Regions from separate parts of the Jejuibacter calystegiae genome, predicted to be linked through region 2. Evidence: predicted binding sites of a transcription regulator. Region 2 holds the regulator's gene; each other region holds the start of a gene.
The links. The regulator Fur, encoded in region 2, represses iron uptake genes when iron is present. The targets are predictions, from matches to a motif close to ATAATAATGAGAACNACTATCAA.

Region 1: FEM41_RS22850 (Nramp family divalent metal transporter) is a predicted target of Fur. The motif match lies at 1,763-1,785, and genes of this name have one in related genera.
Region 3: sufA (Fe-S cluster assembly scaffold SufA) is a predicted target of Fur. The motif match lies at 1,556-1,578, and genes of this name have one in related genera.

Annotation. Positions count from the first base shown of each region.
Region 1 covers NZ_CP040428.1:4,877,043-4,880,323, reverse strand. Annotated here, with positions in the region: gene FEM41_RS22860 (sensor domain-containing phosphodiesterase) at 1-232, shown strand, start outside; gene FEM41_RS22855 (NupC/NupG family nucleoside CNT transporter) at 275-1,462, opposite strand; gene FEM41_RS22850 (Nramp family divalent metal transporter) at 1,825-3,063, shown strand; gene FEM41_RS22845 (DUF2502 domain-containing protein) at 3,099-3,281, opposite strand, start outside.
Region 2 covers NZ_CP040428.1:2,908,027-2,911,307, reverse strand. Annotated here, with positions in the region: gene ybfF (esterase) at 1-470, shown strand, start outside; gene ybfE (LexA regulated protein) at 593-874, shown strand; gene fldA (flavodoxin FldA) at 1,026-1,556, shown strand; gene fur (ferric iron uptake transcriptional regulator) at 1,847-2,299, shown strand; gene glnS (glutamine--tRNA ligase) at 2,416-3,281, opposite strand, start outside.
Region 3 covers NZ_CP040428.1:3,517,135-3,520,415, reverse strand. Annotated here, with positions in the region: gene sufB (Fe-S cluster assembly protein SufB) at 1-1,132, opposite strand, end outside; gene sufA (Fe-S cluster assembly scaffold SufA) at 1,135-1,512, opposite strand; partial or broken gene FEM41_RS16280 (GTP-binding protein) at 1,919-2,245, opposite strand; gene FEM41_RS16275 (ABC transporter substrate-binding protein) at 2,361-3,281, shown strand, end outside.

The DNA of each region.
Region 1 (3,281 bases), 2.0 Mb from region 2:
AGATCTGGATGCCGATATCATCAAGATCGACGGGTGTTTCGTGCGCGATATCCTGAACGGCCCGCTGGATTCGATGATTGTCCGCTCCATTTGCGAAATGGCTCAGGCTAAATCGATGACGGTGGTGGCAGAGTTCGTGGAAAACAGCCAACAGCGCGATCTGCTGCTGTCGCTGGGCGTGGATTATCTACAGGGCTGGCTGATAGGTAAGCCGGAACCGCTGGAGGTATAAAAAAACCTCCCGCAGGAGGTTTTTTTACCCGCAGTCTGGCTCTTACAGCACCAGCGCGGCAATGGAAGCAGAGAGCACGCTCACCAGAGTAGAGCCATACACCAGTTTCAGACCGAAGCGGGAAACCACATTACCCTGTTCTTCGTTCAGCCCTTTAATGGCGCCAGCGATAATCCCGATAGAGGAAAAGTTAGCGAACGAAACCAGGAATACCGAAAGAATACCTTCGGCGCGCGGCGACAGGCTACCGGCCACTTTTTGCAGCTCCATCATGGCGACAAACTCGTTGGAAACCAGCTTGGTGGCCATAATGCTACCCGCCTGTAGCGCTTCGCTGGCCGGAACGCCCATAATCCAGGCCACTGGCCAGAAGATGTAGCCCAGAATCCCCTGGAAGGAGATACCCAGCACCGCGGCAAACAGTGCGTTCAGGGCGGCGATAAGAGCAATAAAACCGATCAGCATAGCAGCGACGATAATCGCCACCTTAAAGCCCGCCAGAATATATTCGCCCAGCATTTCAAAGAAGCTCTGTCCGGTGTGCAGATTGGTCATCTGCAGGTTTTCGTCGCTGCCTTCCACACGGTAGGGGTTAATAATCGACAGGACAATAAAGGTGCTGAACATATTCAGAACCAGCGCCGCCACCACATACTGCGGTTCAAGCATGGTCATATAGGCGCCGACGATCGACATAGACACGGTGGACATCGCCGTGGCCGCCATGGTGTACATGCGGTTGCGCGACATCTTGCCCAGAATGTCCTTATAGGCGATAAAGTTTTCCGACTGCCCCAGAATCAGTGAACTGACCGCATTGAAAGATTCCAGGCGACCCATTCCGTTCACCTTCGAGAGCAGGGTACCAATAAAGCGGATAACGACGGGCAGTACCCGGATATGTTGCAGAATGCCGATCAGCGCGGAAATAAAGACAATAGGGCACAATACTTTCAGAAAGAAGAAGGCCAGTCCTTCATCGTTCATTTTGCCAAAGACAAAATCGGTGCCTTCACTGGCGAAGCCCAGCAGCTTCTCGAACATCTCTGAGAATCCCTTCACAAATCCCAGTCCGGCCTCCGAATGCAGGAAGAACCAGGCCAGCACAACTTCAATGGCGAGCAGCTGGATGACATAACGAATGCGGATTTTTTTCCGATCGTGGCTAACCAGCAGAGCGAGTAGTGCAACTACGGCAATCGCCAGAACAAAGTGCAGAACGCGGAACATGTTGGCTCCAAATTATGAGGAAGGTTTAATTTCGGCGCACATTCTATGAAACACACGATAATAAAACGAGAGAAAAGTCACACTATGGTGACCTGAGTCGTCCACAAAGCTCAATCGAGGGTCAACCCCTGTTATGTAATGTTAATTAAAACAGTGAAACGTTATGTTGTTCTGTTAGAATGATCGTCAGGTCGCTGATTTCCTGTTCGATGACATTTAACTATCAGCGTAGTCGTCCAAACCCCGCCTTTCATTGTTTTCAGCTATCACAGCTATCAGGAATCCCCTAAATAAATGCACTTGATAATCATTCGCATTTTGATAACATAAAACATAGCAAAGGCTATATTTTTGAGGCAGTGATGACAAACAGTCGCGTTGAAGCTAATACAGGGCGTGCGGCACGCAAGCTAAGACTGGCGCTGATGGGGCCAGCGTTTATTGCCGCCATTGGCTATATCGATCCCGGTAACTTCGCCACCAATATTCAGGCTGGCGCCAGTTTTGGCTACCAGCTGCTGTGGGTGGTGGTCTGGGCCAACCTGATGGCGATGTTGATTCAGATCCTGTCAGCGAAACTGGGGATCGCTACCGGTAAAAACCTGGCTGAACATATACGCGATCGTTACCCGCGTCCGCTGGTCTGGTTCTGGTGGGTTCAGGCGGAAATCATCGCCATGGCTACCGATCTGGCGGAATTCATTGGGGCCGCGGTGGGCTTTAAGCTGCTGCTTGGCGTTTCGCTGCTACAGGGTGCGATACTGACCGGTATCGCCACCTTTTTGATCCTGATGCTGCAACGCCGTGGCCAGAAGCCGCTGGAAAAAGTGATAGGCGCGCTGCTGCTGTTTGTGGCTGGTGCCTATATCGTTGAGTTGATTTTCTCGCAGCCAGACCTGCCAACGCTGGCAAAGGGCATGATCGTGCCCGGGCTGCCGAACGGCGAGGCGGTCTTCCTGGCGGCCGGGGTGCTGGGCGCCACCATTATGCCTCACGTTATCTATCTGCACTCCTCGCTGACTCAGAATCTGCACGGTGGTACCAGGCATCAGCGCTACAGCGCCACCCGCTGGGATGTGGCTATCGCCATGACCATTGCCGGATTTGTTAACCTGGCGATGATGGCGACCGCGGCGGCGGCTTTCCACTTTAGCGGCCACACCGGGGTGGCGGATCTGGATGAAGCCTATCTGACCCTGGAGCCGCTGCTCAGCCACGCCGCCGCCACTATATTTGGTCTTAGCCTGGTGGCTGCCGGTCTGTCATCCACGGTGGTGGGTACTCTGGCGGGGCAGGTGGTGATGCAGGGATTTGTGCGCTTCCATATTCCGCTGTGGCTGCGCCGGGCGATCACTATGGCGCCTTCCTTTGTGGTGATACTGATGGGGCTGGACGCCACCCGCATTCTGGTGATGAGCCAGGTGTTGCTCAGTTTCGGTATCGCGCTGGCGCTGGTTCCGCTGCTGGTTTTCACCAGCGACAAATCGCTGATGGGCGATCTGGTAAACAGCCGCTTGATCAGGCTGCTCGGCTGGCTGATCGTCGCCGTGGTGGTGGCGCTCAACCTCTGGTTACTGATAGGGATGGCAACGGGGAATTAGCGTTGAACGTCCCCTCCTGGTCGGGAGGGGAGGTTTTAGTGATGATGGCGGCCGTGATGCCCATGGCGATCGTGATGACGACGCTCATGATGATGCTTGCGGTAGTGGTGGCGGTCATGATGGCGATACTTCTTATGGCCGCGCCAGGCGTTACGATGGTGCCAGCGGCCGTCATGCCAGCGCCAGTCCCGGTTCCAGCTGTTGCGATCGCGCCAGTG
Region 2 (3,281 bases):
CCCTGGCTCCGGAGCGCATCGAACAACTGGTGATGATTGATATTGCACCGGTGGCCTACCCGGTGCGCCGCCATGATGCCATCTTCGCCGCTGTGCGCGCAGTGACCGACAGTGGCGTTACCCGCCGCCACGATGCCGCGGCGATAATGCGCGAACACATCGAGGAAGAAGGCATTATCCAGTTCCTGCTGAAATCCTTCGCCAGCGGCGAGTGGCGCTTCAATGTGCCGGTGCTCTGGGATCAGTACGACAATATCACCGGTTGGGAGCCCACGCCCCCCTGGCCGCACCCGGCGCTGTTTATCCGCGGCGGCGATTCACCTTATATTCAGGCTTCCTCACAGGCGGAGATTGCCGCACAGTTCCCCCAGGCCCGCGCGCACGTCATCGCCGGTGCCGGACACTGGGTCCACGCGGAAAAACCCCAGGCGGTACTGCGGGCCATTGATCGCTTCCTTACTTCTGATTAAAAACCCATCGTCCGGTCGCCAGATACGCTCCAGGCGTTGGCGCACCGGATGGCACTAATGTATGATGGCGCGCTGTAAAAATCCGCTCCCGTAGCCTTTTCCCTGTCCAGCAGCAGCAAATCATGGCAAAAGAACAAACGGACCGCACGACGCTCGATCTCTTTGCGAACGAGCGCCGCCCGGGTCGACCCAAAACCAATCCGCTGTCGCGTGACGAGCAACTGCGCATCAACAAGCGCAATCAGCTCAAACGTGACAAAGTCCGCGGCCTGAAGCGCGTTGAGCTCAAACTCAATGCCGAGGCGGTGGATGCGCTCAATGAGCTCGCCGATGCGCGTAACATCAGCCGCAGCGAGCTTATCGAAGAGATTCTGCTGAGCCAGCTCGCCCAGCTCCGGGGCTAAGACCGCCCCTTACGCCGTCAGGTATGTTGCATACTGTGCACCCTGCGGCGAATAGCGGTTTCCGCACTCGAAGGGCTTCTGCTATGATTGCCCTATCCGTGGGCATTACGCAGCCACCATACTTTTTTAGATTCAAGAGGTTACTTTACTCATGGCAATCGTAGGCATTTTTTTCGGCAGCGACACCGGCAATACCGAAAATATCGCAAAAATGATTCAGAAACAGCTCGGTAAAGAAGTTGCTGAGGTGCATGATATTGCTAAAAGCAGCAAAGAAGACCTGGAAGGCTTCGATATTCTGCTGCTTGGTATCCCGACCTGGTACTACGGTGAAGCACAGTGTGACTGGGACGACTTCTTCCCCACGCTGGAAGAGGTAGACTTCAACGGTAAGCTGGTTGCGCTGTTTGGCTGCGGCGATCAGGAAGACTATGCGGAATACTTCTGCGACGCGCTGGGTACCATTCGCGATATTATCGAACCGAACGGCGCCACCATCGTGGGTCACTGGCCGACCGAAAGTTACCACTTCGAAGCGTCGAAAGGGCTGGCCGATGATGACCACTTCCTGGGTCTGGCTATTGATGAAGACCGTCAGCCGGAGCTGACCAACGAGCGCGTTGAGAAATGGGTTAAGCAGATCTCTGAAGAGCTGCATCTTGATGAAATCATCAACGCCTGATGATAAGTTGTTGCGGCGCGATCTGCGCCGCATTAATAGATATAACCGATAGTAATAATTGATACATTTCCTTAACTTTGCCCCACTAAGTTGTACAATAAGCCCGGTAAATTGGGCATCGGTGCCGTATCTGGCATAATTTTTCCCACTTTTTTATTCACATTTTTGCAGGTTGAACGCGGTTTTCATTTACCCTTCACGGTTCTATAATGAGACGCATTCATCTTTTTCATGAATTCTATGCAGTGCTCCAGAGGAGCTAAGTCATTAAGCAACAGGACATATTCCGCATGACTGACAACAATACCGCATTAAAGAAGGCCGGCCTGAAAGTCACGCTTCCCCGGTTAAAAATCCTGGAAGTGTTACAGGAGCCTGAAAATCACCATGTCAGTGCGGAAGACTTGTACAAGCGACTGATCGATATGGGTGAAGAGATTGGTCTGGCCACGGTTTACCGCGTGCTGAACCAGTTCGACGATGCAGGCATTGTCACCCGTCACAACTTCGAAGGCGGAAAGTCTGTTTTTGAGCTGACGCAGCAGCATCATCACGATCACCTTATCTGCCTGGATTGCGGCAAGGTGATTGAATTCAGCGATGATTCTATTGAAACTCGTCAGCGCGAGATCGCCACCCGGCACAATATCCGCCTGACCAACCACAGCCTCTACCTGTACGGCCACTGCGCTGAAGGAGACTGTCGGGAAGACGATGGCGCCCATGAGGCCAGCAAGAAGTAAGCGAGTCTACGCCACAGCCAAAAAAAACCGGAGATCGCTCTCCGGTTTTTTGTATAGAGAATAAAACCCCGGCGCAGAGGCCGGGGTTTTACTTATGGCGATTCAGGCGCGCAATATTAGCCGCCCATTTTCGCCCAGGTATCACGCAGTCCAACGGTGCGGTTAAATACCGGCTTATCGGCGCTGCTGGTCAGCCCATCAAGACAGAAGTAGCCTTCACGTTCGAACTGGTACGCGTTTTCCGGCTGTGCCGCCTTCAGGCTCTGCTCTCCGTAGCCCTGCTTCACCACCAGCGATTCTGGGTTAACGGTAGAAAGGAAATCTTCCGCCGAGCCCGGGTTCGCCACGCTGAACAGACGGTCATAGAGGCGGATTTCAATGGGCAATGCGTGAGCAGCGCTGACCCAGTGAATCACCCCTTTCACCTTGCGGCCATCGGCCGGATCTTTGCTCAGGGTATCAGCATCGTAGCTACAGCGAATCGCGGTGATATTGCCATCGGCGTCTTTTTCCACCTCTTCGGCTTTGATCACATAGGCGTTACGCAGACGTACCTCTTTGCCCAGCACCAGACGCTTATACTGCTTGTTCGCTTCTTCACGGAAGTCAGCGCGATCGATCCAGATTTCACCGCTGAAAGGCACCTCGCGGTTACCCATCTCCGGACGGTTCGGATGATTCGGCATGGTCACCATCTCGCTCTGCCCCTGCGGGTAGTTGGTGATGATAAGCTTAACCGGATCGATAACCGCCATCGCACGCGGCGCATTCTCATTCAGATCTTCGCGAATGCAGGCTTCCAGCGACGCCATCTCAACGGTGTTGTCCTGCTTGGTCACGCCGATACGTTTGCAGAATTCGCGGATAGAGGCCGCAGTGTAGCCACGGCGACGCAGACCGGAAATGGTCGGCATACGCGGATCGTTCCAGCCTTCCACTATCTTCTCGGTCACCAGCAGATTGAGTTTACGCTTGGACATAA
Region 3 (3,281 bases), 610 kb from region 2:
CGGAAATGCCCTTCGAAATAATGGTGGAGCGGGTGTTTTTACCGATATGAATCATTTTGGTGCCGGTATCCGCCTGCTGACGGCCGCTGGTCAGCGCCACCGAGAAAAACTCGCCGATGGAGTTATCGCCACGCAAAATACAGCTCGGGTATTTCCAGGTAATGGCTGATCCGGTTTCAGACTGGGTCCAGGACATTTTGCTGTTTTCCCCTTCGCACAGCGCACGTTTGGTGACGAAGTTCAGAATCCCACCGTTATTGCTGTCGCCAGGGAACCAGTTCTGCACCGTGGAGTATTTCACTTCGGCATCCCTGTGGATGATGACCTCGACCACCGCGGCATGGAGCTGGTAGCTGTCGCGTACCGGTGCCGAGCAGCCTTCGATATAGCTGACGTAGCTACCTTCGTCTGCCACCAGAATGGTGCGTTCGAACTGACCGGTTTTTTCGGCGTTAATACGGAAGTAGGTGGAAAGCTCCATCGGGCAGCGCACCCCTTTCGGGACATAGATAAAGGTGCCGTCCGATGCCACCGCAGCGTTCAGCGCGGCGAAAAAGTTATCGTTGCCCGGCACCACGGTACCGAGGTACTTCTTCACCAGATCCGGGTATTCGTGAATCGCTTCGCCAAAAGAGCAGAAAATAATGCCCAGACTCGCCAGCTTGTCGCGGTAGGTGGTGGCGACAGAGACCGAGTCGAAGATCGCGTCCACCGCCACCTCTCTCCCTTCCCGCACCGGTACGCCCAACTGGTTAAAGGCCTCTTCCACCTCTTTGGTCAGAAAGGCGCTCTCCTGGCCGGTCTGCTGCACGGCGCCCGGCTGCGATGCGCAGTTATCGTCGCAGTTGCCGCAGGAAGGCGCCGAGTAATAGCTGTAATCCTGATAGTTGAGCTTGTCGTAGTGCGCCTTCAGCCAGTGCGGCTCTTCCATTTTCTGCCAGGCGTGGAAGGCACTAAGACGAAACTCCAGCATCCAGTCGGGCTCGTTGCGACGCGCTGAAATGGCGCGCACCACCTCTTCATTAATGCCTTTCGCCAGTTCATCGGTCTGTAGCTGTGTGAAGAAGCCCTCTTTATAGTTCAGGCTTCCGCTCCAGGTTTGTACATTGTCTTCTGTGGTATCTCTGGACATAACTATTCCGCCTGAACCCCAAAGCTTTCGCCGCAGCCGCATTCGTTCTGCGCTTTCGGGTTATGAAATTTAAAGACCTGGTTTAAACCTTCGTGCACATAATCCACTTCGGTACCGTCGATAAACGGCATCGCCTGGGTCGATACGTACAGCCGGGCGCCGTCGCGCTGATACAGGAGATCGTCAGCCTGGGGCTCGCTCACGGTATCCAGCACGTAGCCAAAACCCGCACAGCCGCTCTTTTTCACCCCCAACCGCAGGCCGAGTATGCCCGGCTCCCGTTGAGTTAACTGGCGAATCTGCTCCGCGGCCGCTGACGTTAGCGTCAGCCCCTGCCAGGCAAAGTCGCCGGGTTCAAATGTTCCTGCATGCAGTTCCATAGCTTCACCTCACTTTTGGCCCCATTAATGGGCCGATAGCACTATGGTAGTGATAACGATTCTCACTTCAACCCAAGCTCCGCAGGGGCATTCACCGCTGGAGAGCTTTTACGGGGGTTTTTTATAAGGATAGACCCTGCAACCACGCTTGCCGTCATCACGACCTGCGTTCTATATAATTGATATCTATAGAATCAGTCACAATGCGCAAAAGGCTTTAGCAATCAGTGTTAAAGGTGCATAGGCAATGCCTATTTATCTGATAGCGGCAGAGGGAAATACAGACGCCGGAAAGATGAAGCGGCGTCTGAGGGGGGAATATCAGAGCGTTTCGGCAAACCAGGGGTCAAAGGGATCGCTGAACCGGCGCCAGGCTTCCGGCCCCATGACCATCTCATCATCGTTATTCAATCAACAAATAATCAAAACGCCCTTCTCTGGCCAGCCGGTTAACCTCCAGCAGCAGATCTTCGCGTAGCGTGCAGCAGATACAGCCGTTGCTCATCTCTACCAGCTTTTCGTCGGTGCGCGACAGCGCCGCTTCGCCGCCCCTGACCAGTCCGGCATCGATATTCACTTCCGACATATCGTTCACGATCAGCGCCACGCGCAGCTGTTCGCGGTTGTTGAGGATATGGTTAAGCAGCGTGGCCTTACCCGCGCCGAGAAATCCCGACAGTACGGTAACAGGGAGTTTTTTCGCCTCACGGCGTCTGGTGAACGGCTCTGACATGGTGGCAACCCCTTATGTCATTAAAAGTGAAGGTCTATTCTTCGCTGGTTTTGTTATGTTATAACATCAGCAAATTAATTTTCCAGCCCCCGTTTTCAGGGGATAAGGGATACCCATGTTCAGAAAATCACTGCGATTACTGCCCGCACTGCTCTGCCTTGCGGGCAGCGTTTATGCGCAAAGCCACGCGACACACTATCCACTGACGGTGGAAAACTGCGGCCGTTCGCAGACCTTCCACCAGTCGCCGCAACGGGTGGTTACGCTAGGGCAACACGAAACCGAGCTGCTGCTGGCGCTGGGGTTAGGCAAGAGCATTGTCGGTACTGCGGTCTGGTTTGGCCGCCTGCCTCCGCCGCTGGCACCTGCAGGCCAGGGACTGAAGCGACTGGCGGATAACGCGCCAGGATTCGAAGCTGTCGCCGCCCAACGCCCCGATCTGGTGCTGGCGCAGTACAGCTGGCACCTCGGCCCCCGTGGCGAAGTCGCGACCCGGGAACGCTTCGAAGCGCTGGGTATCCACACCTGGGTAGCGCCGGCCGACTGTGTCGGTAAAGCCGTCACCGCCGACTCTAACGGCGACGGCGCCCGCACTACCCCCTTTACCCTGGAGAGCATTAACCGCGAGATCGACGAACTGGCGCGCATTTTTAACGTTACCGAACGGGGCCAGGCGCTGCGACACCAGCTTAAGCAACGTATTGGGCATGCCCGCCAGCAGGCAGCGCGCCCCGGCTCCGCCCCTCTTAAGGTAGTGTACTGGTTTTCCAGCCCCCGCCTGAACGGCGATCCCTGGGTCGCGGGCGGCGATGGCGCGCCGGGCTGGATCAGCCGCACCCTGGGCCTGCAAAATATTATCGATTCCCGGGAGGAGTGGCCGGCGGTCACCTGGGAACATATTGCCCGTTCCCGGCCCGATATTATTGTTATCGCCAGTATGGAACGTCGACTCTATCCTGCCGATAACGCCGCGGCAAAAATCGCCTTTCTGAACAAGGATCCGGTCACCCGGGAGATACCGGCAGTGAAACAGGGC